One region of the Streptomyces sp. NPDC050610 genome, then DNA from elsewhere that is predicted to be linked to it. Evidence: riboswitches for the same ligand, from Rfam matches in the RefSeq annotation. Region 1 holds a riboswitch; each other region holds the start of a gene.
What was found. Region 1 has a riboswitch for thiamine pyrophosphate ahead of thiO (glycine oxidase ThiO). Riboswitches for the same ligand answer to the same signal wherever they lie in the genome.
Positions count from the first base shown of each region.

Region 2: it holds a riboswitch for thiamine pyrophosphate, as region 1 does, so the genes downstream of both, AB0I22_RS30300 (thiamine ABC transporter substrate-binding protein) here and thiO (glycine oxidase ThiO) in region 1, are expected to answer to the same signal.
Region 3: it holds a riboswitch for thiamine pyrophosphate, as region 1 does, so the genes downstream of both, thiC (phosphomethylpyrimidine synthase ThiC) here and thiO (glycine oxidase ThiO) in region 1, are expected to answer to the same signal.

Region 1 covers NZ_JBFAIV010000035.1:50,912-58,787, reverse strand. The annotation lists gene AB0I22_RS32245 (thiazole synthase) at 222-1,058, opposite strand; gene thiS (sulfur carrier protein ThiS) at 1,061-1,285, opposite strand; gene thiO (glycine oxidase ThiO) at 1,282-2,475, opposite strand; TPP riboswitch at 2,473-2,585, opposite strand; gene AB0I22_RS32230 (FAD-dependent oxidoreductase) at 2,751-3,980, shown strand; gene AB0I22_RS32225 (Rv2175c family DNA-binding protein) at 4,377-4,742, shown strand; gene thiE (thiamine phosphate synthase) at 4,925-5,683, shown strand; gene metF (methylenetetrahydrofolate reductase [NAD(P)H]) at 5,878-6,795, shown strand; gene AB0I22_RS32210 (hypothetical protein) at 6,838-7,830, shown strand.
Region 2 covers NZ_JBFAIV010000030.1:88,060-95,935, reverse strand. The annotation lists gene AB0I22_RS30315 (hypothetical protein) at 1-34, shown strand, start outside; gene AB0I22_RS30310 (ABC transporter ATP-binding protein) at 151-1,179, opposite strand; gene AB0I22_RS30305 (iron ABC transporter permease) at 1,180-2,856, opposite strand; gene AB0I22_RS30300 (thiamine ABC transporter substrate-binding protein) at 2,949-4,034, opposite strand; TPP riboswitch at 4,030-4,134, opposite strand; gene rlmN (23S rRNA (adenine(2503)-C(2))-methyltransferase RlmN) at 4,157-5,263, opposite strand; gene AB0I22_RS30290 (phosphatidate cytidylyltransferase) at 5,344-6,492, opposite strand; gene frr (ribosome recycling factor) at 6,492-7,049, opposite strand; gene pyrH (UMP kinase) at 7,232-7,876, opposite strand, start outside.
Region 3 covers NZ_JBFAIV010000001.1:416,381-424,256, reverse strand. The annotation lists gene AB0I22_RS01965 (hypothetical protein) at 139-1,032, shown strand; gene AB0I22_RS01960 (alpha/beta fold hydrolase) at 1,158-2,378, opposite strand; gene AB0I22_RS01955 (TetR/AcrR family transcriptional regulator) at 2,478-3,068, shown strand; gene thiC (phosphomethylpyrimidine synthase ThiC) at 3,259-5,064, opposite strand; TPP riboswitch at 5,058-5,196, opposite strand; gene AB0I22_RS01945 (YibE/F family protein) at 5,258-6,715, shown strand; gene AB0I22_RS01940 (hypothetical protein) at 6,791-6,991, shown strand; gene AB0I22_RS01935 (SPFH domain-containing protein) at 7,104-7,876, shown strand, end outside.

The DNA.
Region 1 (7,876 bases):
CGAGTCTACGAGCAGTCACCGACAGCTCCGACGCCGCGCGCCCGCCGCGGCCGTACTGAAGCCGAACGGTGACAGCGGCCGACGCGTACGGACGCGGGAACGCGCCTGGTCGGACACGGGGACGTGCCCGCTCAGGCCCGGTCGGAACGCGCGGTCGGAACGGCCGGTCAGGCGGTCCGGTCGGAACGGCCGGTCGGAACGCCAGTTCAGGCGGGGCCCGGTCAGAACGCCGGCCGCTCCGGGTCCAGCTCCGCCAGCCCCTCCATCGCCGAGGACGCCCGCGCGAAGTGCCGGCGCGGGATGCGGCCCGCGCGGTACGCCAGCCGGCCCGCCTCCACCGCGTGCCGCATGGCCGCCGCCATCAGCGCCGGCTCCTGCGCGCGGGTCACCGCCGAGGCGAGCATCACCGCGGCGCAGCCCAGCTCCATGGCGAGCGCGGCGTCGGAGGCCGTGCCCGCGCCCGCGTCCAGGATCACCGGGACGCCCGCGCGCTCGGTGATCAGCTGGAAGTTGTGCGGGTTGCGGATGCCCAGGCCGGAGCCGATGGGCGAGCCCAGCGGCATGATCGCGGCACACCCCGCGTCCTCCAGCTTGCGGGCGAGTACGGGGTCGTCATTCGTGTACGGCAGCACGGTGAAACCGTCGTCGACGAGGGTCTCGGCGGCGTCCAGCAGCTCGATCGGATCGGGCAGGAGAGTGCGCTCGTCGGCCACCACTTCGAGCTTGACCCAGTCCGTGCCGAGCGCCTCGCGGGCCAGCCGCGCGGTGAGGACGGCCTCCCCGGCGGTGAAGCAGCCCGCGGTGTTCGGCAGCACCCGGATGCCGTGCCGGGCGAGCACCGACAGCACCGAACCCCGCACGGTCGCGTCCAGGCGGCGCATCGCCACCGTGGTCAGCTCGGTGCCCGAGGCGAGCAGGGAGCGCTCCAGCACGTCCAGACTGGGCGCGCCGCCCGTACCCATGATCAGCCGGGAGCCGAAGACGGCGCCGCCGATGGTCAGCGGGTCCTCGGCCGCTTCCGTTTCCGGGGCCCCCGGAAGGAACGCGGTGTTGGTCATGGTCAGCCTCCCTGGACCGCGGTGAGGACCTCGACGCGGTCGCCGTCGCCGAGCGCGGTGGCCGGCCACTGGCCGCGCGGCACGACGGCCTCGTTGACGGCGGCGGCGACGCCGCTGTGCGCGGTGGTGAGCGTGGCAACCAGCCGGTCCAGGGTCAGACCGGCGGGGATCTCGCGGGGCTCGCCGTTGAGGGAGAGCCGGACGGAGGCGGGCGGAGAGGGCGTCATACGGGCTGCTCCTGAGGTGCGGGGGCCTGGAAACGCTGCGGGGAGAAGGGCAGGGCCGCCGCCGGGAGCGCGCCGCCGGTCAGCACCTCGGCCATCACATCGCCGGTGAACGGGGTCAGCAGGACGCCGTTGCGGTGGTGGCCGGTGGCCGTGTGGAGACCGGGCAGGGCGGTCGGGCCGAGCAGCGGCGCGTTGTCGGGGGAGGCGGGGCGCAGCCCGGCGAGGGTCTCGACGAGCGGCAGCTCCGTGATGCCGGGCACCAGCTCATGGGCGTCGCGCAGCAGCTCGTACACGCCGCCCGCGGTGACGGTGGTGTCCCAGCCCAGCTCCTCGCTGGTCGCGCCCAGGACCAGCTCGCCGTTCTCGCGCGGCACCAGGTAGACGGGGCCGCCGCGCACCACGGCCCGTACGGTCCGGGAGAGGAACGGCGCGTACGGGCCGGGCACGCGCAGCCGCAGGACCTGGCCCTTGACCGGGCGGACCGGCGGCACCACGTGCTCGGGCACGCCCGCGAGCCGCGCGCTGTGGCTGCCCGCCGCCAGCACCGTCTGGGCGGCGGCGACCCGGACGCCGTCGGCCAGCTCGGCCCCGGTCGCCCGGTCCGCCTCGACCGTCAGACGCCGTGCCTCGGCCCGGTGGAAGACGACGCCCGCGCGCTCGCAGGCCGTCAGCAGGGCGCGGGCGAGGCGCCGCGGGTCGGTCTGGTGGTCGCCGTCGACCCGCACGCCGCCGCGCACGCCCGGCGCGAGCATCGGCTCCAGGCGGCGGCACTCGCGCCCCGACAGCCACTGCGAGTCGAGCCCCGAGCGCTGCTGGAACTCGTGGAGTTCACGCAGGTGGGCGCGGTCGTCGGCGTCGAGGGCGACGGCGAGCGTGCCGCAGGCGCGGTAGCCGATCCCCTGGCCGCTCGCCTCGGTCAGCTCGGCCGCGAACGCCGGGTAGCGGCGGGCGGAGGCCAGGTTGATGGCGAGCAGGTCCTGCTCGCCGTAGTGCAGTTCGGTGACGGCGGCCAGCATCCCGGCCGCGACCTGGGCGGCGCCCCCGCCGGGCGCGGGGTCCGCGACGGCGGTGCGCAGCCCGCGCTGGGCCGACCGCCAGGCGGTGACCAGGCCGATGATGCCGCCGCCGATGACGAGGACGTCACAGGAGGCCGATTCCCGTCCCGGTGGCTTCGAAGAAGACGCGTGCATGGGCGTCCAGCCCCTCCCTTCGCCGGCATGACCCGGATCAGGTTCGTACGGTCGGAGGCCGTCCAGCCTCCCTCTCAGCCCGGTCCGCCCGGGCTCCCGCGAGTGCTCTACCCAAGTCACCCTAGTACGCGCCCCGAATCGGCCGAAAGGGGAGTGTCCGATACGGGCCGGGGCTCCGCCGGGCGCGCAACCGGGCCGCCGCGGGCCCCGGTTGTGGTGGAGATCTCTCTGCGCGACGCTCCGGCACAGCGTGCCCGCCGCCATACAGTGAGCTGGTGAGCGATCAGACGAATACCACCAGTGACCGGCGTCGCGTCGTGATCGTCGGCGCGGGCGTGGCCGGGGTACAGACCGCCGTCGCCCTCCGCGAACAGGGCTGGACCGGCGCGATCTCGCTGCTCGGCGCGGAGCCCCATCCGCCCTACGACCGACCGCCGCTCTCCAAGGCCGTGCTGCTCGGCAAGTCCGAGGGCTCCGCCTTCGAGGTGGACTTCGACTCCCTCGGCATCGACCTGCGGCTCGGCCGCGAGGTCACCGGGCTGCGGCCCGAAGAGCGCGTCCTGGACACCGCCGACGGCCCCGAGCCCTACGACCGGCTCGTCATCGCCACCGGCGCCGAGCCCGTCGTCCTGCCCGGCAGCGAGGGCATCCCCGGCGTCCACCTGCTGCGCACCCTGGACGACGCGACGCGGCTGCGCCCGGTCCTCGCCGACCAGCACGACATCGTGGTGGTCGGGGCGGGCTGGATCGGCGCGGAGTTCGCGACCGCCGCCCGCGAGGCGGGCTGCAAGGTGACCGTCGTGGAGGCCGCGGACCGGCCGCTCGCGGGCGCCCTCCCCGCCGAGGTCGCCGCCCACATGGCGGGCTGGTACGCGGACTGCGGCGCCGAACTGCTCACCGGCGCCCGCGTCGTCTCCCTCTCCGAGGGCAGCGTGCTGCTGGACGACGGCACCCGGCTGACGGCCGGCGCGGTGGTCGTCGGCATCGGCGCGCGCCCCGCCACCGGCTGGCTGGCGGGGACCGGCATCGAGCTGGCCGCGGACCTGTCCGTGGTCACCGACGAACGGCTGCGCACCAGCCTCCCGGACGTCTACGCGGTCGGCGACTGCGCCTCCTTCCCGTCCGCCCGCTACGCCGAGCGGCTGCTGGTGCACCACTGGGACAACGCGCTCCAGGGGCCGCGCACCGTCGCCGCCAACATCGCGCACGGCGAGGCCGAGGGGCCGCTGTACGACCCGGTGCCCTACTTCTGGTCCGAGCAGTTCGGCCGGTTCGTGCAGTACGCGGGGCACCACGCCGCCGCCGACGAACTCCTGTGGCGCGGCGACCCCGCCACCGCCGCCTGGTCCGTGTGCTGGCTGCGCGAGGGCATCCTGGTCGCGCTGCTCGCCGTGGGCCGCCCCCGGGACCTGGCGCAGGGCCGCAAGCTCATCGAGCGCGGCGCACGGCTGGACCAGCGGCAGGCCGCGGACCCGTCGGTGCCGCTGAAGTCGGCGACGGTCTGAGGCCGGCGGCGGGGCGGCTCCATTTCTAGCGGGGCCGCTCCGTTTCCGGGCGGTAGCGGGGGCCGGTCCGTTTCCGGGCGGAAACGGGGGCCGGTCCGTTTCTGGGCGGTACGCGCGCGTGGCCTGTCCTGGGGGGGGACGCGCACGTGTCCTGTCCCAAGGGGGACGCGCGCGTGGCCGGGCGGCGCGCGCTCGCCCGGCGCGAAACGGCCGGGGCGCTCGGACGAGGACATGACACGGGTGCGCTCCGCTGGGACGGGACACGGGCTCCGAGGGGTGTCCCGCGCGGGTACGCGCGCCTGGCGGCGCGCGCTTCGGCCGGGGCGCGACACGGGCTCGGAGCGCCTCAGGGCCTCCCGGCTACCGACTGTCAGTCCTAGATGGCAGGCTTGTCCCGTGACCGAGATTGACGCAAAGATCGATGCTCTCGTCCCCGCCTGGCTCAACCTGCCCGACATCGCCGAACGGCTCGGCGTCGAGGTGACGCGCGTCCGGCAGCTGGTCAAGGAAGGCCAGGTGATCGCGGTGCGCCGTGGCGAGAACAGGGCGCTCCAGGTGCCCGCCGACTTCATCGGCGACGCCAAGGTCGTCAAGGGCCTGGCCGGCACCTTGACGCTCCTGCGGGACGACGGCTTCAGTGACGTGGAGATGCTGGAGTGGCTCTTCACCCCCGACCCGACCCTGCCGGGCACCCCGGCGCAGGCCCTGCGCGAGAATCGCGGCACGGAGGTGAAGCGCCGGGCCCAGGCGCTCGCCGTCTGAGCGCGCCGGGTCCGGACGACGGCCGTCCCTGCCCCGTCGAGCACGGCGCTCGCCGGCTGATCCGCCGTCCGTAGGCGCCTCAGCCCACAGCCGCACATCCATCGCATATCCAACCGTCCGGTGTACGGGCCGGGGCCGTGAGCCCCGGCCCGTACACCGCCGACCCGGGGGGAAACCGCCGCATGGCCGCCACAGGTGCCACAACCTCCACTGATGTCGCAGCCGCCACCGACGCCGCAGGAATCGCGGGAGCCGCGGCGGGATCAGCCGCCCCAGCACCCGCCGGGGCCGGGGCGAGCGCGCGAGAGCGGCTGGCCGACGCCCGGCTCTATCTGTGCACCGACGCGCGCAAGCGCCAGGGCGACCTGCCCGAGTTCCTCGACGCGGTCCTCTCCTCGGGGGTCGACATCGTCCAGCTGCGGGACAAGGGCATGGAGGCGGGGGAGGAGCTGGAGCACCTCGCGGTCCTCGCCGCCGCGGCCCGTCGGCACGGCAAGCTCGTCGCCGTCAACGACCGGGCGGACGTCGCGCACGCCATCGCCTCCGACGTGCTGCACCTGGGCCAGGGCGACCTGCCGGTGCCGGCCGCGCGGGCGATCCTCGGCGCGGACGCGCTGATCGGCCGCTCCACCCACGCCGAGTCCGAGGCGGCCGCCGCGGCCGTCGAGCCGGGCGTGGACTACTTCTGCACCGGGCCCTGCTGGCCCACCCCGACCAAGCCGGGGCGGTACGCGCCCGGGCTCCCCCTGGTGCGCTATGCCGCCTCGCTGGCGCCCGTACGGCCCTGGTTCGCGATCGGCGGCATCGACGCCTCGAACCTGGACGAGGTGCTGGAGGCGGGCGCCCGGCGGGTCGTCGTGGTGCGCGCGATCACCGAGGCCGACGATCCCGGAGCCGCCGCGGCCGGTCTCGCCAAGCGCATTCGCGCATACGGAGCGTGACGGAGCGGGGCGGTCCACAGTCGCCCCGAACCCCGGCGGATGTCCGGCGGATGTCCGGCGGATGTCCGGCGGAGTGTCCAAGGGGTGGACACGATCGTGGCGAAAGCTCGGCCGAGGCTTGGTGAAAGCTTGCCGAAACGGTCATAACGCGAGACAGGGTTGGGGGCCCGGCACACCCCGGTTAACCTGCCCGTATGGCCCTTGGCACACCTTCCACCAGGACAGACCGCGCACGTACGGTGCGTGACCTGCTCGCCTCCGGTGAGCGGTCCTACTCATTCGAGTTCATGGCCCCGAAGACCGAGAAGGGCGAGCGGACGCTGTGGAACGCCATCCGCCGGGTCGAGGCGGTCGCGCCGACGTTCGTCTCCGTGACCTACGGCGCGGGCGGCTCGTCCCGTGAGGGGACGGTGCGGGCCACCGAGCGGATCGCCACCGACACCACCCTCACCCCCGTCGCCCACCTCACCGCCGTCGACCACTCGCTGACGGAACTGCGCAACGTCATCGGGCAGTACGCGGACGCCGGCATCCGCAACATGCTCGCCCTGCGCGGCGACCCGCCCGGCGACCCGCTCGGCGACTGGGTCGCGCACCCCCAGGGCGTCACCTACGCCGCCGAACTCGTGCGGCTCATCAAGGAGTCCGGCGACTTCTGCGTGGGCGTCGCGGCCTACCCCGAGATGCACCCGCGTTCCACCGACTGGGACACCGACGTCCGGCATTTCGTCGACAAGTGCCGCGCCGGGGCGGACTTCGCCATCACGCAGATGTTCTTCAACGCCGAGGACTACCTCCGGCTGCGGGACCGCGTCGCGGCGGCGAGTTGTGCGACACCGATCATTCCGGAGATCATGCCCGTCACGAACGTCCGGCAGATCGAGCGGTTCGCACAGCTCAGCAATGCCGCGTTCCCGGCGGAGTTGGCGAACCGGATCCTCGCGGTGAAGGACGACCCGGCCGCTGTACGCTCAATCGGTATCGAGTACGCCACGGAGCTGTGCGCCCGGCTGATGGCTGAGGACATCCCCGGACTCCACTTCATTACCCTGAACCACTCCACGGCGACGTTGGAAATCTACGAGAATCTGGGACTGCATCAGCGGTCCTGACGGCCTGTCCGGTGAGCGGGCGGCCGAACGAGAGGGGCGTATATGGGCTGGGCGGTCCTCTACATCGCGTTCGGCGTCGTTGCCCTCTGGCTGCTGAGCGAGGTGCTGCTCCAGCACAAGGCACGGCTGCGCTGGCGATTGCTCGCCTTCTTCGGCTTCCTCGGCGTGGTCATCGGAGTGATCATGCCCTCGGTGCCGGTGATCGCGGTGGGCGCCATCGCCTTCGCGGTCGGGCAGACCTACGTGACGCTCTCCTTCCGCCGCGGTTTCTCCGAGGGATGGGCGATCCGCCGCAAGCCGACCCCCAAGAGGCGGCGCAAGGCCTCCCGGTCCGCACCGGTCTCCGAGCCCAAGCTCCAGGTCAGCGACCTCGAAGAGGGGCCGGCCGAGGAGGGTGCGGGCGCGGGCGCGGCCGCCGGTAAGAGCGCCGACGGCGGCGCCGGGGCTCCGCCCGTGGAGCAGACCGCGCAGATGCCGTCGATCGGGCAGCAGCCGCCGATCGCGCAGGCGGAGGACGCCTTCCCGCCGGCGCCGGCGCCGGAGTCCGAGCCCGTGCCGGAGGCGGCGGGCCAGTACAGCGGCTACGGCCAGAACGGGTACGCGACGGACCCCGCCGGGGGCTATGGGACGTACGACGCCTACGGCGGCTATGCCCCCCAGGGCGACGGAACGGCTCAGGACCCCTACGCCGCCGGGCAGTTCGACTACGGCCAGCAGCAGTACGCCGCGTACTCCGACCCGTACATCGGCTCGGCCCAGCAGCCGACCTATGACCAGTACGCGCCCTACGCCCAGCAGCAGAACGACGCGGGCGGGTACCCCGGCGGCTACGCCCCCCAGGCGTACGGACCCGACGGCTACCCCGTGCCGCAGCAGCAGTACGACATGGACACCCCGCCCGGCGGCGTCTGGGTGCCGCACCAGCGCGGCCTCGACTCTCCCCAGCCGCCGGACCAGCAGCAGCCCGCGCCCTATCTGTACGAGCAGCAGCAGCCGGGGCCCGGCACGGGCCACGACGAGCGGTACCGCTACTGAGCGGCCGGCCGCCGGTTCCTTGTCGCGCGGGCGGTCGGCAGATGAC
Region 2 (7,876 bases), on a different contig from region 1:
GCGGCAGAGTACGGCCTCTCCTACGGGGAGCTGACTTACGGGAAATCGCCCCAAGGGGAGTCGGCCTACGGCGCGCCGGGCTGCTGGGCCCGCAGGGAGCCGAGCCGCGGGAGACCGCGGCACAGGAGGCCGCGCTACCGGGAGGCCGCGCTACGGGGCGCTGAGCACCACCACTTCGTCCGCGTCGAACTCCACGCCGACCCGCGCGCCCGCCTCCGGCGCGTCGCGCAGGGCGCACGCCGCCTCCAGCTGCGGCCCGTTCTCGGGCCGCAGCAGCAGCGCCACATGGTCCCCGCGGAAGGTGCGCGCTTCCACCGTGCACGGCAGCCCGTCCCGTACGCCCGTCAGCCGCACCCCGGCCGGGCGTACGAGCAGCCGCTGCGCGCCCTGGGGCGCGCCTCGGCGCACCGGGAGCTTGCCCCAGGCCGTCTCGGCTGCCTCACCGGAGACACCCGCCTCGACGACGTTGTCGAAGCCGAGGAACCGGGCCACGAATTCTGAGGCCGGGCGCTGCCACACCTCCAGCGGCGTGCCGCTCTGGGCGATACGCCCGTCGCGCATGACGACCACCCGGTCGGCGAGCGCGAACGCCTCGCCCTGGTCGTGGGTGACGGCGAGGACCGTGGTGCCCAAGGTTCTGAAGAGGGAGCGCAGTTCCATCACCAGGCGCTCGCGCAGCCCACGGTCGAGCTGGCCGAAGGGCTCGTCGAGCATCAGCAGCCGGGGGCGCGGCGCGAGCGCGCGGGCGAGCGCGACGCGCTGCTGCTCACCTCCGGACAGCGTGCCGACCGCGCGGCGCTGTGCGTCCGGCAGCCCGACGAGGTCGAGGAGTTCGGCGACCGTACGGGCCTGCTCGGCGCGGCCCGCCCCGCGCATCCGCAGTCCGAAGGCCACGTTTCCGGCCACATCGCGCTGCGGGAAGAGCTGGTGGTCCTGGAACATCAGCCCCACACCGCGGCGGTGCGTCGGGATGCCGCTCTGGTCCCGGCCCTCCAGTGTCACCCGCCCGCCGTCGGCCCGCTGAAGCCCCGCGACGACGCGCAGCAGGGTGGATTTTCCGCTGCCGCTCGGGCCGAGGACGCACACCGTCTCGTGCTCGGCGACCTCCAGGTCCACCGCGTCCAGCGCCGTCCTCGCGCCGAAGCGGACGCTCGCGCCGTCCAGTCGCAGCAGGGCCATCTAGAACTCTCCCGAACGGTCGGTGCGAATGCGCTCCAGTACCAGCAGCGCCACCGCGCACACCAGCATCAAAATGGTGCTGAGGGCCATCGCCTGCCCGTAGTTCATCTCCCCGGGCCGGCTCAGCAACCGGGCCACCGCGACCGGCAGCGTCGGGCTGTCCGGCCGGGCGATGAAGACGGTCGCCCCGAACTCGCCCAGCGAGACCGCGAACGCGAACCCCGCCGCGACCGCCAGCGCCCTCCCCACCAGCGGCAGATCCACTTCCCGCCAGGCCCGCAGCGGGGACGCCCCGAGCACCGCGGCGGCCTCCCGCAGCCGGGCGTCGACCGCGCGCAGCACCGGCAGCATGGTCCGTACGACGAAGGGGACGCCCACCAGCGCCTGGGCCAGCGGCACCAGGATCCAGGAGTCCCGCAGGTCCAGCGGCGGCTTGTCGAGGGTGATGAGGAAGCCGAAGCCGACGGTCACGGCGGAGGTGCCGAGCGGCAGCATGAGGAGCGCGTCGAAGCCCCGTACGAGCCGGCCCGCGCCCTTCGCGCCCCCGTTCGCGCCCCCGTTCGCTCCGCCCTTCGCGCCGCCGTTCGCTCCGCCCCGGAGCGTCAGGGCGGCTGCGGCCAGCCCGCCGATGACCACGGCTATGGCGGTGGCGGCGAGCCCGTAGGAGAGCGAATTGCCGATCGCCTCCAGCGGCGCGACGACGAAGGTGCCGCCGTTGTCCGCGGCCGATTCGAGAGCGCGATAGAAGACCGGGCCGTAGCCGTCGGGGCCGTCGAAGGAGCGCTGCACCAGCACGGCCAGCGGCAGCAGGATCAGCAGGGCGACGCAGGCCAGCACCCCCGCCAGCAGCGACCACTGCCCCGCGCCGCGCGGCCGGCGCGACGTCCGCGCCGCGTCGACCAGCCGGAGCGCCGACTCCCGGCGGCGTACGGTCCGGGCGTGCACGGCGAGCAGCACGCACACCGCCAGCAACTGGACGATCGAGAGCACGGCGGCCGTCGGCAGGTTCAGGAGCTGCGCGGTCTGCTGGTAGATCTCCACCTCCAGCGTCGCGTAGCGCGGGCCGCCGAGGATCTGGATGACGCCGAAGGAGGTGAAGGTGAAGAGGAAGACCATCAGGGCCGCTGCCGCCACGGCGGGCGCGAGGGCGGGGAGCGTCACCCTGCGCCAGGCCGCGAAGCGCCCGGCGCCCAGCACCCGCGCCGCCTCCTCCTGGCGCGGGTCGAGCTGCGCCCACAGGCCGCCGACGGTCCGCACGACGACCGCGTAGTTGAAGAAGACGTGCGCCAGGAGGATGGCCCAGACCGTGGTGTCGAGGCGGACCCCCCACAGCTCGTCGAGCAGCCCGCCGCGGCCCAGCAGCGCCAGGAACGCCGAGCCCGCGACGACGGTCGGCAGGACGAAGGGGACGGTGACCACGGCGCGCAGCAGCTGCTTGCCGGGGAAGTCGAAGCGGGCGAAGACGTACGCGCCGGGGAGCGCGAGGGCGAGGGTCAGCGCGGTGGACGCGGCGGCCTGCCAGGTGGTGAACCACAGGACGTGGCCGATCTGCGGGTCGCCGAGCACCTCCCCTATCCGGCCGAACTGCCACTGCCCGCCGTCCTTCAGCCCCCGGGCGACGATCGCCACGACGGGATAGGCGAAGAAGGCGGCGAAGAACGCGAAGGGCACCGCCATCAGCGCGAGTCGCGACACGACGCCGCGCGCGGCGGCCTTGCGGTCCGCCGCGCGGCCGGGATCGGGCCCGTCCGGCGCGTTCCCCGGGGGCGCTACTTCAGGACGAGCGAGGACCACGACTTGACCCACTGCTCACGGTTCTTGGCGATCTTCTCCGGGGCCAGGGTCTCGGGGGCGGAGATCTTCGCGCCGTACTTCGTGAACACCTCGGGCAGCTTCGCGTCCGGGTTCGCCGGTTTGACGAACATCTGGAGCGGCATGTCCTCCTGGAATTCCTTGCCCACCAGGAAGTCGAGGAGCGCCTTGCCGCCCTTGGTGTTCTTCGCCCCGTTCAGCAGCCCCGCGAATTCGATCTGCCGGAAGCACGTGCCGGTCGCGACCCCGGTGGGCCCCTCCTTCGGCTGCGGCTTCGCGTCCAGCACCTCGGCGGGCGGGCTGGAGGCGTAGGAGACGACGAGCGGCTTGTCGCCCTTGGCCTTCTTGCCGGCGGCGGAGCCGGAGAACCGCTGGTTGTAGGCCTGCTCCCAGCCGTCCACGACCTCGACGCCGTTGCTCCTGAGCTGCTTCCAGTACTTCTGCCAGCCGTCCTCGCCGTACTTGGCGACGGTGCCGAGCTGGAAGGCGAGGCCGGGGGACGAGGTGGCGACGTTCTCGGTGACGAGAAGGTTCTTGTACTCCGGCTTGACCAGATCGTCGAAGGACTGCGGCGGCGCCAGTTTGTGGTCCTTGAAGTACGCGCGGTCGTAGTTGACGCAGATGTCCCCGGTGTCGACGGGGGTGGCGCGGTGCTTCGCCGCGTCGAGCTGGAGATCGCGCGGGATCCGGTCCAGCCCCTTGGCCTCGTACGGCGAGAACAGCCCGTTGTCGAGGGCGCGCGAGAGGAGGGTGTTGTCGACGCCGAAGAAGACGTCCCCCTGCGGGTGCGACTTCGAGAGGATCGCCTGGTTGACGGCCGCGCCCGCGTCGCCGCTCTTGACGACCCGTACCTTGTAGCCGGTCTTCTCGGTGAACTGGGCGAGCACGGACTTCGAGGCGTTGAACGAGTCGTGCGAGACCAGGGTGACCGTCTTGGAGTCCGACGCCTCGGACGATCCGGATCCCCCGCAGGCGGCGAGCGCGGTGACGCCGAGGGCGCTGACGACCGCGGCGCCGATGGCACGCCGGACATTGCTGTTCATGAGTGAGCTGACTCCCTACGCCGGTATGACCCGGATCAGGTCCGAGGGTCTGCGGCCAAGCCGCACTCTCAGCGCTCTGTGCGCTCCCCTGTCGGATTGTTCAATTGTGCGAAAGCACCATATCAGCGCTCGGAAGCGGCCAATTGTCCGCAGGCCCCGTCGATCTCCTGGCCCCGCGTGTCGCGCACGGTCACGGGCACGCCGTGGGCCGCGATCGCCTCGACGAACGCCTTCTCGTCCTCCGGACGCGACGCGGTCCACTTGGAACCGGGCGTCGGGTTGAGCGGAATGAGGTTGACGTGCACGCGCTTGCCCTTGAGCAGCCGCCCGAGCAGATCGCCGCGCCACGCCTGGTCGTTGATGTCGCGGATCAGCGCGTACTCGATGGAGATGCGGCGGCCGGACTTCTCCGCGTACTCCCAGGCCGCGTCGAGGACCTCGCGCACCTTCCACCGCGTGTTGACCGGCACAAGCGTGTCGCGCAGCTCGTCGTCGGGGGCGTGCAGCGAGACCGCGAGGCGGCACTTGAAGCCCTCGTCGGCGAACCGCAGCATCGCGGGGACCAGGCCGACGGTGGAGACGGTGATGCCGCGCTGCGAGAGGCCGAGCCCGTCCGGCTCGGGGTCCGTGAGCCGGCGGATCGCACCCACGACGCGCTTGTAGTTGGCGAGCGGCTCGCCCATCCCCATGAAGACGATGTTGGAGAGCCGGGCCGGACCGCCGGGCACCTCCCCGTCGCGCAGGGCGCGCATGCCGTCGACGATCTGGTGGACGATCTCGGCGGTGGACAGATTCCGGTCCAGCCCGGCCTGGCCGGTGGCGCAGAACGGGCAGTTCATTCCGCAGCCCGCCTGCGACGAGATGCACATGGTGACCCGGTCCGGATAGCGCATCAGCACGGACTCGACGAGCGTGCCGTCGTGCAGCTTCCAGAGCGTCTTGCGGGTGGTGTCGTCGTCGCACGAGATGTGCCGCAACACGCTCATCAGCTCCGGCAGCATCTCGGCCGCCAGCCTCTCGCGCGCCGCCGCGGGGATGTCGGTCCACTGCGCCGGATCGTGGGCGTACCGGGCGAAGTAGTGCTGCGACAGCTGCTTGGCACGGAACGGCTTCTCGCCGATCGCGGCCACGGCCTCGCGGCGCTCGGCGGGGCTAAGGTCGGCGAGATGCCGCGGCGGCTTCTTGGCTCCGCGCGGCGCGACGAAAGTGAGTTCTCCGGGCTTAGGCATGGTCCATCCAGTGTGGCAGACATCCGGAAAGGGGCCCGCCGCCCTGTGGACAACGGACCCCTCGACGGGAAAAGCGCAGGTCAGCCGCTGCCGACGAAGATCACCATAAGCAGCCACACCACCGGCGCGGTGGGCAGCAGGGAGTCCAGCCGGTCCATGATCCCGCCGTGCCCCGGCAGCAGCGTGCCCATGTCCTTGATGCCGAGGTCCCGCTTGATCATGGACTCGCCCAGGTCGCCGAGCGTGGCGCTGGCCGCGACCGCGCAGCCGAGCAGCAGCCCGTGCCACCAGGTCCCGTCGTCGATCAGGTACTGCATGCACAGCGCGCCCGCCACCATCGCGAAGGCGACCGCGCCGACGAGGCCCTCGCGCGTCTTGCCGGGGCTGATCCGCGGCGCGAGCTTGTTCTTGCCGAACTTCCAGCCCACCGCGTACGCGCCGGTGTCGCTGACGACCGTCAGCACGAGGAAGGTGAGCACCCGCCACGCGCCGTCGCCGGCGGCGAGCATCAGCGCCACGAACGTGGCGAGGAAGGGCACGTAGAACGCCGCGAAGATGCCCGCCGTGACATCCCGCAGATAGTCCTCGGGCGGTTCCGTCATCCGCCACACGAGCACGGCGAGCGCGGTGAAGGCCATGGCCACCCACGCGCCCTCCGGGCCGTCCAGATAGCCCGCGACGACCATGGCGGCGCCGCCGACCGCGAGCGGCACCAGCGGCGCCTTGATCGCCTTCTTCTCCGACAGGCGCGAGGTCAGCTCCCACAGCCCGACGACCACGGCGACCGCTATCACGCCGAGGAAGACGGGCTTGTAGATGAACAGGGAGGCGATGATGATCCCGCCCAGCCCCAGGCCCACCCCTATGGCCGCCCGCAGGTCACGGCCCGCGCTCTTCTTCACAGGCGCGGCGGCCGGCTCCGGCGCCGCGGGAACGGGCTCGGGCACCGCAGCGGGCTCCTGCTCCCCGTGGAACTGCTCACCACGGAACTGGTCGTCACGGAACCGTTCCTCACGGAACTGTTCATCGCGGAAGAGGGGGCCGCCGAGGTAAGCGGCCCCCTTCTCACGGTCGTCCTGATCTCCGCCTGCGTCGGGCACGATGGGCATGGGCCGAGTCTGCGCCGCGTCGCCCATGTCGTGCACGGGACCTGCCGGACGGGCCGGCCCCCGGTCGGTCGGCCCGCGGTATCCGGCGCTCGGCGGGGCCCCCCAGGAAGAGTCGTTCATCAGACCTCGAGCAGCTCGGCTTCCTTGTGCTTGAGCAACTCGTCCACCTGCGTGACGTACTTCGCAGTGGTGTCGTCGAGCTCCTTCTCCGCGCGGCGCACCTCGTCCTCGCCGGACTCCTTGTCCTTGACGAGCTTGTCGAGGGTCTCCTTGGCCTTGCGGCGGACCGAGCGGATCGAGACCTTCGAGTCCTCGGCCTTGCCCTTGGCGACCTTGATGTACTGGCGGCGCCGGTCCTCGGTCAGCTCCGGGAACGTCACCCGGATGATGCTGCCGTCGTTGCTCGGGTTGACGCCCAGATCCGAGTCGCGGATCGCCTGCTCGATGTTGCGCAGCGCCGTCTTGTCGAACGGGGTCACCACGGCCATCCGCGGCTCCGGCACCGAGAACGACGCCAGCTGGTTGATCGGGGTCAGCGCACCGTAGTAGTCCGCCACGATCTTGTTGAACATCGCCGGGTGCGCACGCCCCGTACGGATCGCCGCGAAGTCCTCCTTGGCGACCACGACGGCCTTCTCCATCTTCTCCTCGGCCTCGAGGAGGATCTCTTCGATCACCACTTGCTCCTGGTGTTATCAGTAAGCAGAGCCTCGCCCCTGCGCGCGTCTTCTCCTGCACGGTGTCCGACCGGCAGGCCGTTGTCCATCCCCGTGCCGCGCATCTCCCGCGGCGTGGGTTGCCGTCGTGGCCGCACGGTCCCGGATGGGGCCCCGTGCCGCCCGTACGGCCGTACGAGCCGTCAGGCCCGGGTACCCCGGTCGCTCACGAGCGTGCCGATCTTCTCACCCTTCACGGCGCGCGCGATGTTGCCCTCAGCGAGCAGCTCGAAGACGAGGATCGGGAGCTGGTTGTCCATGCACAGGGTGATGGCCGTGGCGTCGGCGACCTTGAGCCCGCGGGTGATGACCTCGCCGTACTCCAGGGCGTCGAACTTCACCGCGTCCGGGTTCTTCTTCGGGTCGGAGTCGTAGACCCCGTCCACGCCGTTCTTGCCCATCAGCAGGCACTCGGCGTCGATCTCCAGCGCGCGCTGGGCGGCGGTGGTGTCGGTCGAGAAGTACGGCATCCCCATGCCGGCGCCGAAGATGACGACGCGGCCCTTCTCCAAGTGCCGCACCGCGCGCAGCGGAATGTACGGCTCCGCGACCTGGCCCATGGTGATGGCGGTCTGCACGCGGGAGTCGATGCCCTCCTTCTCCAGGAAGTCCTGGAGGGCCAGGCAGTTCATGACCGTGCCGAGCATGCCCATGTAGTCGGACCGGGCCCGGTCCATGCCGCGCTGCTGAAGCTCGGCGCCGCGGAAGAAGTTGCCGCCGCCGATGACGACGGCGATCTCCGCACCGTCCCGGACGACCGCCGCGATCTCTCTGGCGATCTTGTGCAC
Region 3 (7,876 bases), on a different contig from region 1:
CGGGGGGAATTCGGGAAACAGACTGTCACCCCGTGCCAGAACGGCTCTACCATCGGCCTTATCCGTAGCAGGCTCTCCTCCGTTTCCGCCCAACTGCCCGGTGTAGGCCGGCTACAAGGCCCTACGGAGCATCGGGGGATGCACATGAACAGCGCTCCGCACCTGCTGACCGAGGATCGCCCGGAGTTCGAGCGAGTCCTCGACGAGGCGCTGCGTACCGCAGACCATGACCCGGAACTGGCCGCCCTAGGCCGGCGGCTCAACAGTGAACAGCTGCGCACCATGGCGTTGGGCGCCGTGGCCGCTATTTCGGCATGCGCGGCAGCCGAGTACCAGAACTATGTACAGGCGCGTGACGAACTGCGCGCGCCCGCGAGCGTCGCCCGGCCTCAGCCGGTCGGGGGCGGTAGCGGCGGCGGTGACCAGGGCGACGACCATGCGGCCGCCGTCGGGATCGCCACCGCCATGAGCGAGGCCGCCGAGGCCGGAGCGGGAGCGGGAGCGGTGCTCGCCGTGCTCGCCCCGGTCCTGGCGGGCATCGCGGCCCTGCTTTTCCTCGTCATCGGATATGTCCTGCGCACGGTCAGCTCCGACGCCTCCGTCGCGGGCCCGATGATCACCATCGGCTGGTGGTTCGGCGGTCTCACCGCCGCCGGGGTCCTCGTCGCCATGGGCGCCATGCTGCTGACCGCCCTGCGCAACAACGGGCCCTCGGGCCGCGAGGGGCGCGTGGCGGGCAAGCGGGCGGAGGCGGTGGCGCAGGCCAGGGAAGCCTGGCGGCAGGCGCTGCTGCACCGCGGCGTACTGCCTTTCCTGCGCGAAGCGCTCGCCGACGCGGGTCCGCCGGAGCCGCGGCCGCAGCCGACGTCCGTGCCGAGGGCTTCGGGGGTCCACCGGACACCCCACCTCGGCTACTCCCGTCCGGGCTTCTCCAGCCCGGACGCCAACAATGAGCATGTCTCCCGGCCCCGGTTCTCCAGCCCGGACTTCACCAGCCCGGACTACGGAGGCCCGGACCACCGGCCCGAGTAGCGCCGAAAGGCCGGCCCGAACGGGGCCGGCCCACCGGACCTGAGGAACATCCGGCGTCGTCCGGCCCACCGCCCGGGCCGGACGACGCCGCATGTTCGCTGGTACGTACGTACCGGCGGCACGCGTCAGCCGCGGTGCCCCAGGGTGTCGTCCAGCCAGTCGTAGACCTGCGCGTAGGCGAGCCGCTGGCCGCCGGCCTGGCAGTGGGCGTCGGCGCCCAGTTCAGGGGTGAACTCAAGGAATGTCTTCGGACCGGTCAGGTGCTCGAAGAGCTCCTCCGGCTGGCCCTCGAAGAACACGTCGGTGGTTCCGGAGCAGACCAGGACGGGGCAGGTGATCTTCTCGGCCACGCCGTCGCGCAGGTTGTAGTCGAGGAAGGTGGCGGCGAACTTGCGCGGGGTGTCGGCGCCCATGACGTACATGCCCTGTTCCATGGCCCACCGCATCTTCGGGCTGGCGGCCATGGCCTGCTCCAGGCCGGCGTCGACCTCGGGGGCGTGGTCGGCGCGCAGCAGTCGTGCGATCTCGGCGCGGTCGCCGGGGAAGGCTTCGGCCACGGCCGAGGCCAGGTCGTAGATGCCGTCGAAGGCGATGACGGCGGCGATGCGGTGCTCGAAGGCGGCGGCGCGCGGCCCGAGCATCCCGCCCATGCTGTTGCCGAACAGCGCGATACGGTCCGGGTCCACCTCGGGGCGGGTGAGGGCGTAGTCGATGACCGGGCCGACGACCGCTTCCCAGTCGGGGCGGAACACCATGCCGTGGTGGTGGCGGGTGCCCGGCTGCCCCGGCCCGTCGAAGGTCAGGACGTTGTAGCCGCGCTCGACGGCCGCGGCGCCGCCGCCGAAGTGCATCTCCTCGGCCGTGCCGTCGAACCCGTTGAACATGAGCACGGTCGGCCGGACGGCGCCCGAGTCGTCGGGCCGGTAGAAGTATCCGGGCAGGACGGTGTCCTCGTACGGGATCTCGACCAGCTCGATGGGCGGGGTGAACAGGGCGGCGGCCTCGCGGAAGCAGGCGACCGACGCGTCGTAGGCCCGCAGGATGCGGGGGTCGTCGGGGTTGCCGTGCAGGAAGAACTCGGCGCTGCGGTAGTAGTTCGAGGCCCGCAGGAAGGCATCGCGGGCGCTGACCCGGTGCCCGCCGTCCTTCGCCTTGCGGGCGACCTCCGCCACGCGCTCTCCCATGGCGAACCACTCGTCGTGCCAGCTGTCGTAGTCACCGGGGGTGATGCGCTCGGCGACGACCGCTGCCTCGCCGAAGTCGCCGCCCCCGTAGGCGCTGTGCCCGAAAACGCGCAGCGTCTCGAACCAGAACTGGCTGTTCTCCGGGAAGAAGACGGGCTTCATGGCCCCTCCTAAAAGTTGGTGGCGACTGCGTTAACCACGACGTTAGACCCATGGCGAGCACAAACGCAAGCGCTGACTGCGTTTGGCTAGAATGGGGCCATGAAGGAAGAGCAAGAGCGGGCCCGCCGCCCCGGCGGCCGCAGCGCCCGCGTCCGCACGGCGGTGCACCAGGCCGTCATGTCGCTGGTCAGCGAACGCGGATACGGCGGCTTCACCGTCGGCGAGGTCGCGGCCCGCGCCGGCGTCGCCGACACCAGCGTCTACCGCCGCTGGGGCAACCTCGAAGCCCTGACCACGGACGTGGCGATCTCCTGGCTGACCACCCAGTCACCGATCCCCGACACGGGCAGCCTCAGAGGCGACCTGCACGCCTACGCGTCCCACGTGGCCCGCGACATCACCGGCCCCGACGGCCTGGCGGTGCTCCGCCTGGTCGTGTCCCTCTCCGCGGCCGGCCAGGACGGCGAGCAGGCGCGCAACAACCTCCTCCTGGAGCGCCAGCGCCAGATGGACGCCATGCTCGACCGGGCCCACGCCCGCGGCGAACCCGCGCCGCGGTCCATGGAGGTGGTCGACCACATCCTGGCCCCGATGTACGTCCGCGTCCTCTTCGGCCTCACCGACCTCAGCCCCGACTACGTCGACGACCTGGTCGACCACCTGCTCCTCCGGCTGCCGAAGGGGACGTGAGACTGGGCGGCCGTGAAGCCGTGGCCAGGCGGGGCAGACGTCCTCGGCACGTAGGCACGTAGGCACGTAGGCACGTAGGCACGTAGGCACGTCATGCCGAAGGGCCCGAAGTCGCAAGGGCGAGTTGCGGCTTCGGGCCCGGTTCGTACGGTCGTACCGCCTCCGGCGCTTCGGTGGGCGGGGCGGCGCGTCAGTCCGCGATCGGCAGATACACGCGGTTGCCCGCCGCCGCGAACTCCCTGGACTTCTCCGCCATTCCGGCCTCGGCGTCAGCCTCGGCCTCGGAGTCGATCGACAGGTCCCCGCCGTGTTCACGGCGGATGTCCTGGGAGATCTTCATCGAGCAGAACTTCGGGCCGCACATGGAGCAGAAGTGCGCGGTCTTCGCCGGCTCGGCCGGGAGGGTCTGGTCGTGGAACTCCCGCGCCGTGTCCGGGTCGAGGGCCAGGTTGAACTGGTCCTCCCAGCGGAACTCGAACCGGGCGTCGGAGAGCGCGTCGTCCCATTCCTGGGCGCCGGGGTGCCCCTTGGCCAGGTCCGCCGCGTGGGCGGCGATCTTGTACGTGATCACGCCGGTCTTGACGTCGTCCCGGTCCGGCAGCCCGAGGTGCTCCTTGGGGGTCACGTAGCAGAGCATCGCCGTGCCCCACCAGGCGATCATCGCCGCGCCGATGCCCGAGGTGATGTGGTCGTAGGCGGGGGCGACGTCCGTGGTCAGCGGGCCGAGCGTGTAGAACGGGGCCTCCTCGCAGATCTCCTGCTGGAGGTCGATGTTCTCCTTGATCTTGTGCATCGGGACGTGCCCCGGGCCCTCGATCATGGTCTGTACGCCGTGCCGCTTGGCGATGGAGTTCAGCTCGCCGAGCGTACGCAACTCCGCGAACTGCGCCTCGTCGTTGGCGTCCGCGATACAGCCGGGGCGCAGCCCGTCCCCGAGCGAGTACGTGACGTCGTACGAGGCGAGGATCGAGCACAGCTCCTCGAAGTTCTCGTAGAGGAACGACTCCTTGTGGTGGGCCAGGCACCACGCGGCCATGATCGAACCGCCGCGCGAGACGATGCCGGTCTTGCGGCGCGCGGTCAGCGGCACGTACCGCAGGAGTACGCCCGCGTGGACCGTCATGTAGTCCACGCCCTGCTCGGCCTGTTCGACGACCGTGTCCTTGTAGATCTCCCAGGTCAGCTCCTCGGCCTTGCCGTCGACCTTCTCCAGCGCCTGGTAGAGCGGCACGGTGCCGATCGGCACGGGCGAGTTGCGCAGCACCCACTCGCGCGTGGTGTGGATGTTGCGGCCGGTGGAGAGGTCCATGACCGTGTCGGCGCCCCAGCGGGTCGCCCAGGTCATCTTCTCGACCTCCTCCTCGATGGAGGAGGTGACAGCGGAGTTGCCGATGTTGGCGTTGACCTTCACCAGGAACTTCTTGCCGATGATCATCGGCTCGATCTCCGGGTGGTTCACATTGGCCGGCAGTACGGCCCGGCCCGCCGCGATCTCCTCCCGTACGGTCTCGGGGGCCACGTTCTCGCGGATCGCGACGTACTCCATCTCGGCCGTGATCTCGCCGCGCCTGGCGTACGCGAGCTGTGTGACGGCCCGTCCGCCGTGGCCCCGGCGGGGCTGGCGCGGGCGGCCCGGGAAGACCGCGTCGAGGTTCTTGAGGCCGCCGCGCGGGGTGGTGTGCTTGAGGCCGTCGTCCTCCGGGCGCAGCGGGCGCCCGGCGTACTCCTCGGTGTCGCCGCGGCCGATGATCCAGTTCTCCCGGACCGGCGCGAGGCCGCGCCGGACGTCCGTCTCGACGGCCGGGTCGGTGTACGGGCCGGACGTGTCGTACAGCCGCACGTCCCGGCCGTTGGTGAGGTGCACCCGGCGGACCGGGACCCGCAGGTCCGGCCGCGTTCCGGTCACGTGGTCCTTGTGCCAGCCGAGCTCCGCGGAGCCATTGGCCGCCGCTGTGCCGCTGGTTTCGGGCGTGCGTGCATCCTGCTGCGAGGTCATAAGACCCAACTCCCTACGCCGGCATTACCCGGTAACAGGTTCGGCGGTCGACGCAGCGGCTTCCGTACGTACGTCCCGTACGGAGATCAGCGCCCTCTCAGCCCGGTGCTCCGAGCTCCCGCGATTGCAAAGGTGTCACTACGCTAACGGTTCGCCGCCCCCGGCGGCCAGGGGGCCTTGCGATGATCGGGCCGTGACTCGCACCCAGCCCGGTCCTCCCGCGCACGAGCAGGACCCCGCACACGAGCAGGACCCCGCGCACCAGACGGCCCGCGCGCCGCGGCTAGCCCATGGCCACTCGCACGCGCACAGCCACGGGCCCGCCGCCCCCGTCTCCCGTCAGCTGCGCAAGGTCATCGCGGCCGTGCTCATCCCGTTCGCCGTCGCCGTGGTGGCCGGGCTCGTGGTGCTGTGGCCCGGAGGGGCGCCGCCGCATCAGCACAGCGGGCTGGGGTTCGACCAGCAGACGGAATCGGGCCGGGTGGTGAAGGTCGAGGAGGTGAGCTGCGCGGCCGTGGGGGCGCAGCCGCAGGCCCCCTCGTCCGGCGGCGGAGGCGGACAAAACGGAGGGCAGGGCTCCGGAAGCGGTCAGCAACCTCCGAACGATGCGACCGGAGCCGGAGCCGGAGCCGGAGCCGGCAAAGAGTGCGAGAAAGCCACCCTGGAAGTCACCTCCGGCAAGGACAAGGGCCGGTCCTTCACCGAGATCGTCCAGCCGAGCGCCTCGCGCCGCTACTCGGTGGGTCAGAAGGTCGTCCTCGCGTACGCGCCGAAGGCCCCGAAGGACCTCCAGTACTCCGTCACCGACGTGGACCGCACACTGCCGATGGCGCTGCTCGGCGCGGTCTTCGCGATCGCCGTCGTGGTCGTCGGACGGCTGCGCGGCCTCTTCGCGCTCGTAGCGCTGGCCATCAGCTTCGGGGTGCTGACGCTGTTCATCCTGCCCGCGATCCTGCAAGGGTCGAACCCGCTGCTCGTCGCGGTGGTGGGCGGCAGCGCGATCATGCTGATCGCGCTCTATATGTGCCACGGCCTGACGGCCCGTACGTCCGTGGCGGTGCTCGGCACCCTGCTGTCCCTGATGGTCATCGGGCTGCTCGGCTCGGTGTTCATCGGCTGGGCGCACCTGACGGGCAACACCGACGACCAGACGGGCCTGGTACACGGCCTGTATCCGCACATCGAGATCCGCGGACTGCTGCTGGCCGGGGTCATCATCGGCTCGCTGGGCGTGCTGGACGATGTGACGGTGACCCAGACGTCCGCGGTGTGGGAGCTGAAGGAAGCCGACCCGCAGGCGAGTTGGCGCAAGCTGTACGGGGCCGGGATGCGCATCGGCCGGGACCACATCGCGTCCGTCGTCAACACGCTGGTACTGGCGTACGCGGGTGCTTCGCTGCCGTTGCTGCTGCTGTTCTCGATCGCGGACAGCGGGGTGGGGGCGGTCGCGACCAGCGAGATCGTCTCGGAGGAGATCGTACGGACCCTGGTCGGCTCCATCGGGCTGGTGGCCTCGGTTCCGGTGACCACGGCGCTGGCAGCGCTCGTTGTCAGTGCCGACCGGCACAATACGAGTACTGGGGTGAGGGCCGGGACGAAGACCGGGGGGAGGTCCGCGGCGAGGGGCGGCAGGCGACGCCGCGCCAAGTGACCGGAGGGGTCGCGCACAGCAGGGGGACCGGGGGAGCGGCCGTGGCCGCCGTACCCGGCGATCGGGGAGCTGCCGGTGATCGGTGAGCGGGGCAGGGTGACGGGGACGGTCGGGCCGGGGCTGGTCGGCGAGGTGATGGTGCGGGTGCGCGGCGGCGCCGAGGCGTTCCTCGCGTACGCGGTGGAGCCGGGCGAGCGGCTGGAGCGGGGCACGGTGGTGCTGGTCGTGGAGTATCAACCGCCGCGCACGGTCTACGTCATGGCCGCCTATGGGTGATGTATCAAAAGCGCACCAAGGATGCGCCTGTGCCTTCACCGAAGTCCTGGGCGGGAGCAGACTTTTTTGAACGCGGACCCCTTCTGGGGCCCGGCAGAGGGGGCGTGAGCACATGCTGTTCGGCATCGTGGCGGGGATCGTCGTCGTCGCATTCGTCGTTCTTATCGGTCTCTTCAAACTCATGTGGCGGGTCGCCGAGCCGAACGAGGCGCTCGTCATCTCCGGCTCCAAACACCGCACCGAGGGCCTTGAGGAGGGCATGGGCTTCCGGATCGTCACCGGGCGCGGGACGCTGGTGATGCCGGGTGTCCAGGTGGTGCGGAAGCTGTCGCTCGACCTCAACGAGGCCGAGCTGAACGTGGATTGCGTGACCCAGCAGGGCATTCCGCTGCGCGTGCACGGCGTGGTGATCTTCAAGGTGGGCGACGACTTCGTGTCGATCGCGAACGCGGCGCGCCGCTTCCTGGACCAGCAGAAGTTCATGGGCGAGCGGGTGCACAACGTCTTCGCCGGCCATCTCCGGTCGATCGTCGGCGGGTTGACGGTCGAGAACATGATCCGGGACCGGGAGCGGCTGACGGGCGAGACGCGGGCCGCTTCGGGGACCGAGATGGAGAAGCTCGGTCTGATCATCGACTCGTTGCAGATCCACGAGATCCAGGACCCGACCGGTTACATCAAGAATCTCTCCGCGCCGCACGCGGCGGCCGTGCACCGGGACGCGCGGATCGCCCAGGCCGAGGCGGACCGGCTGGCCACCGAGGCCGAGCAGCAGGCGTCGGCCCGGATGGCGCAGGCGACCCGCGACAGCGAGATCCTCCAGGCCGGCTATCAGGCCGAGCGGGACAGCGCGGGCGCCAAGGCCCGGCAGGCGGGCCCGCTGGC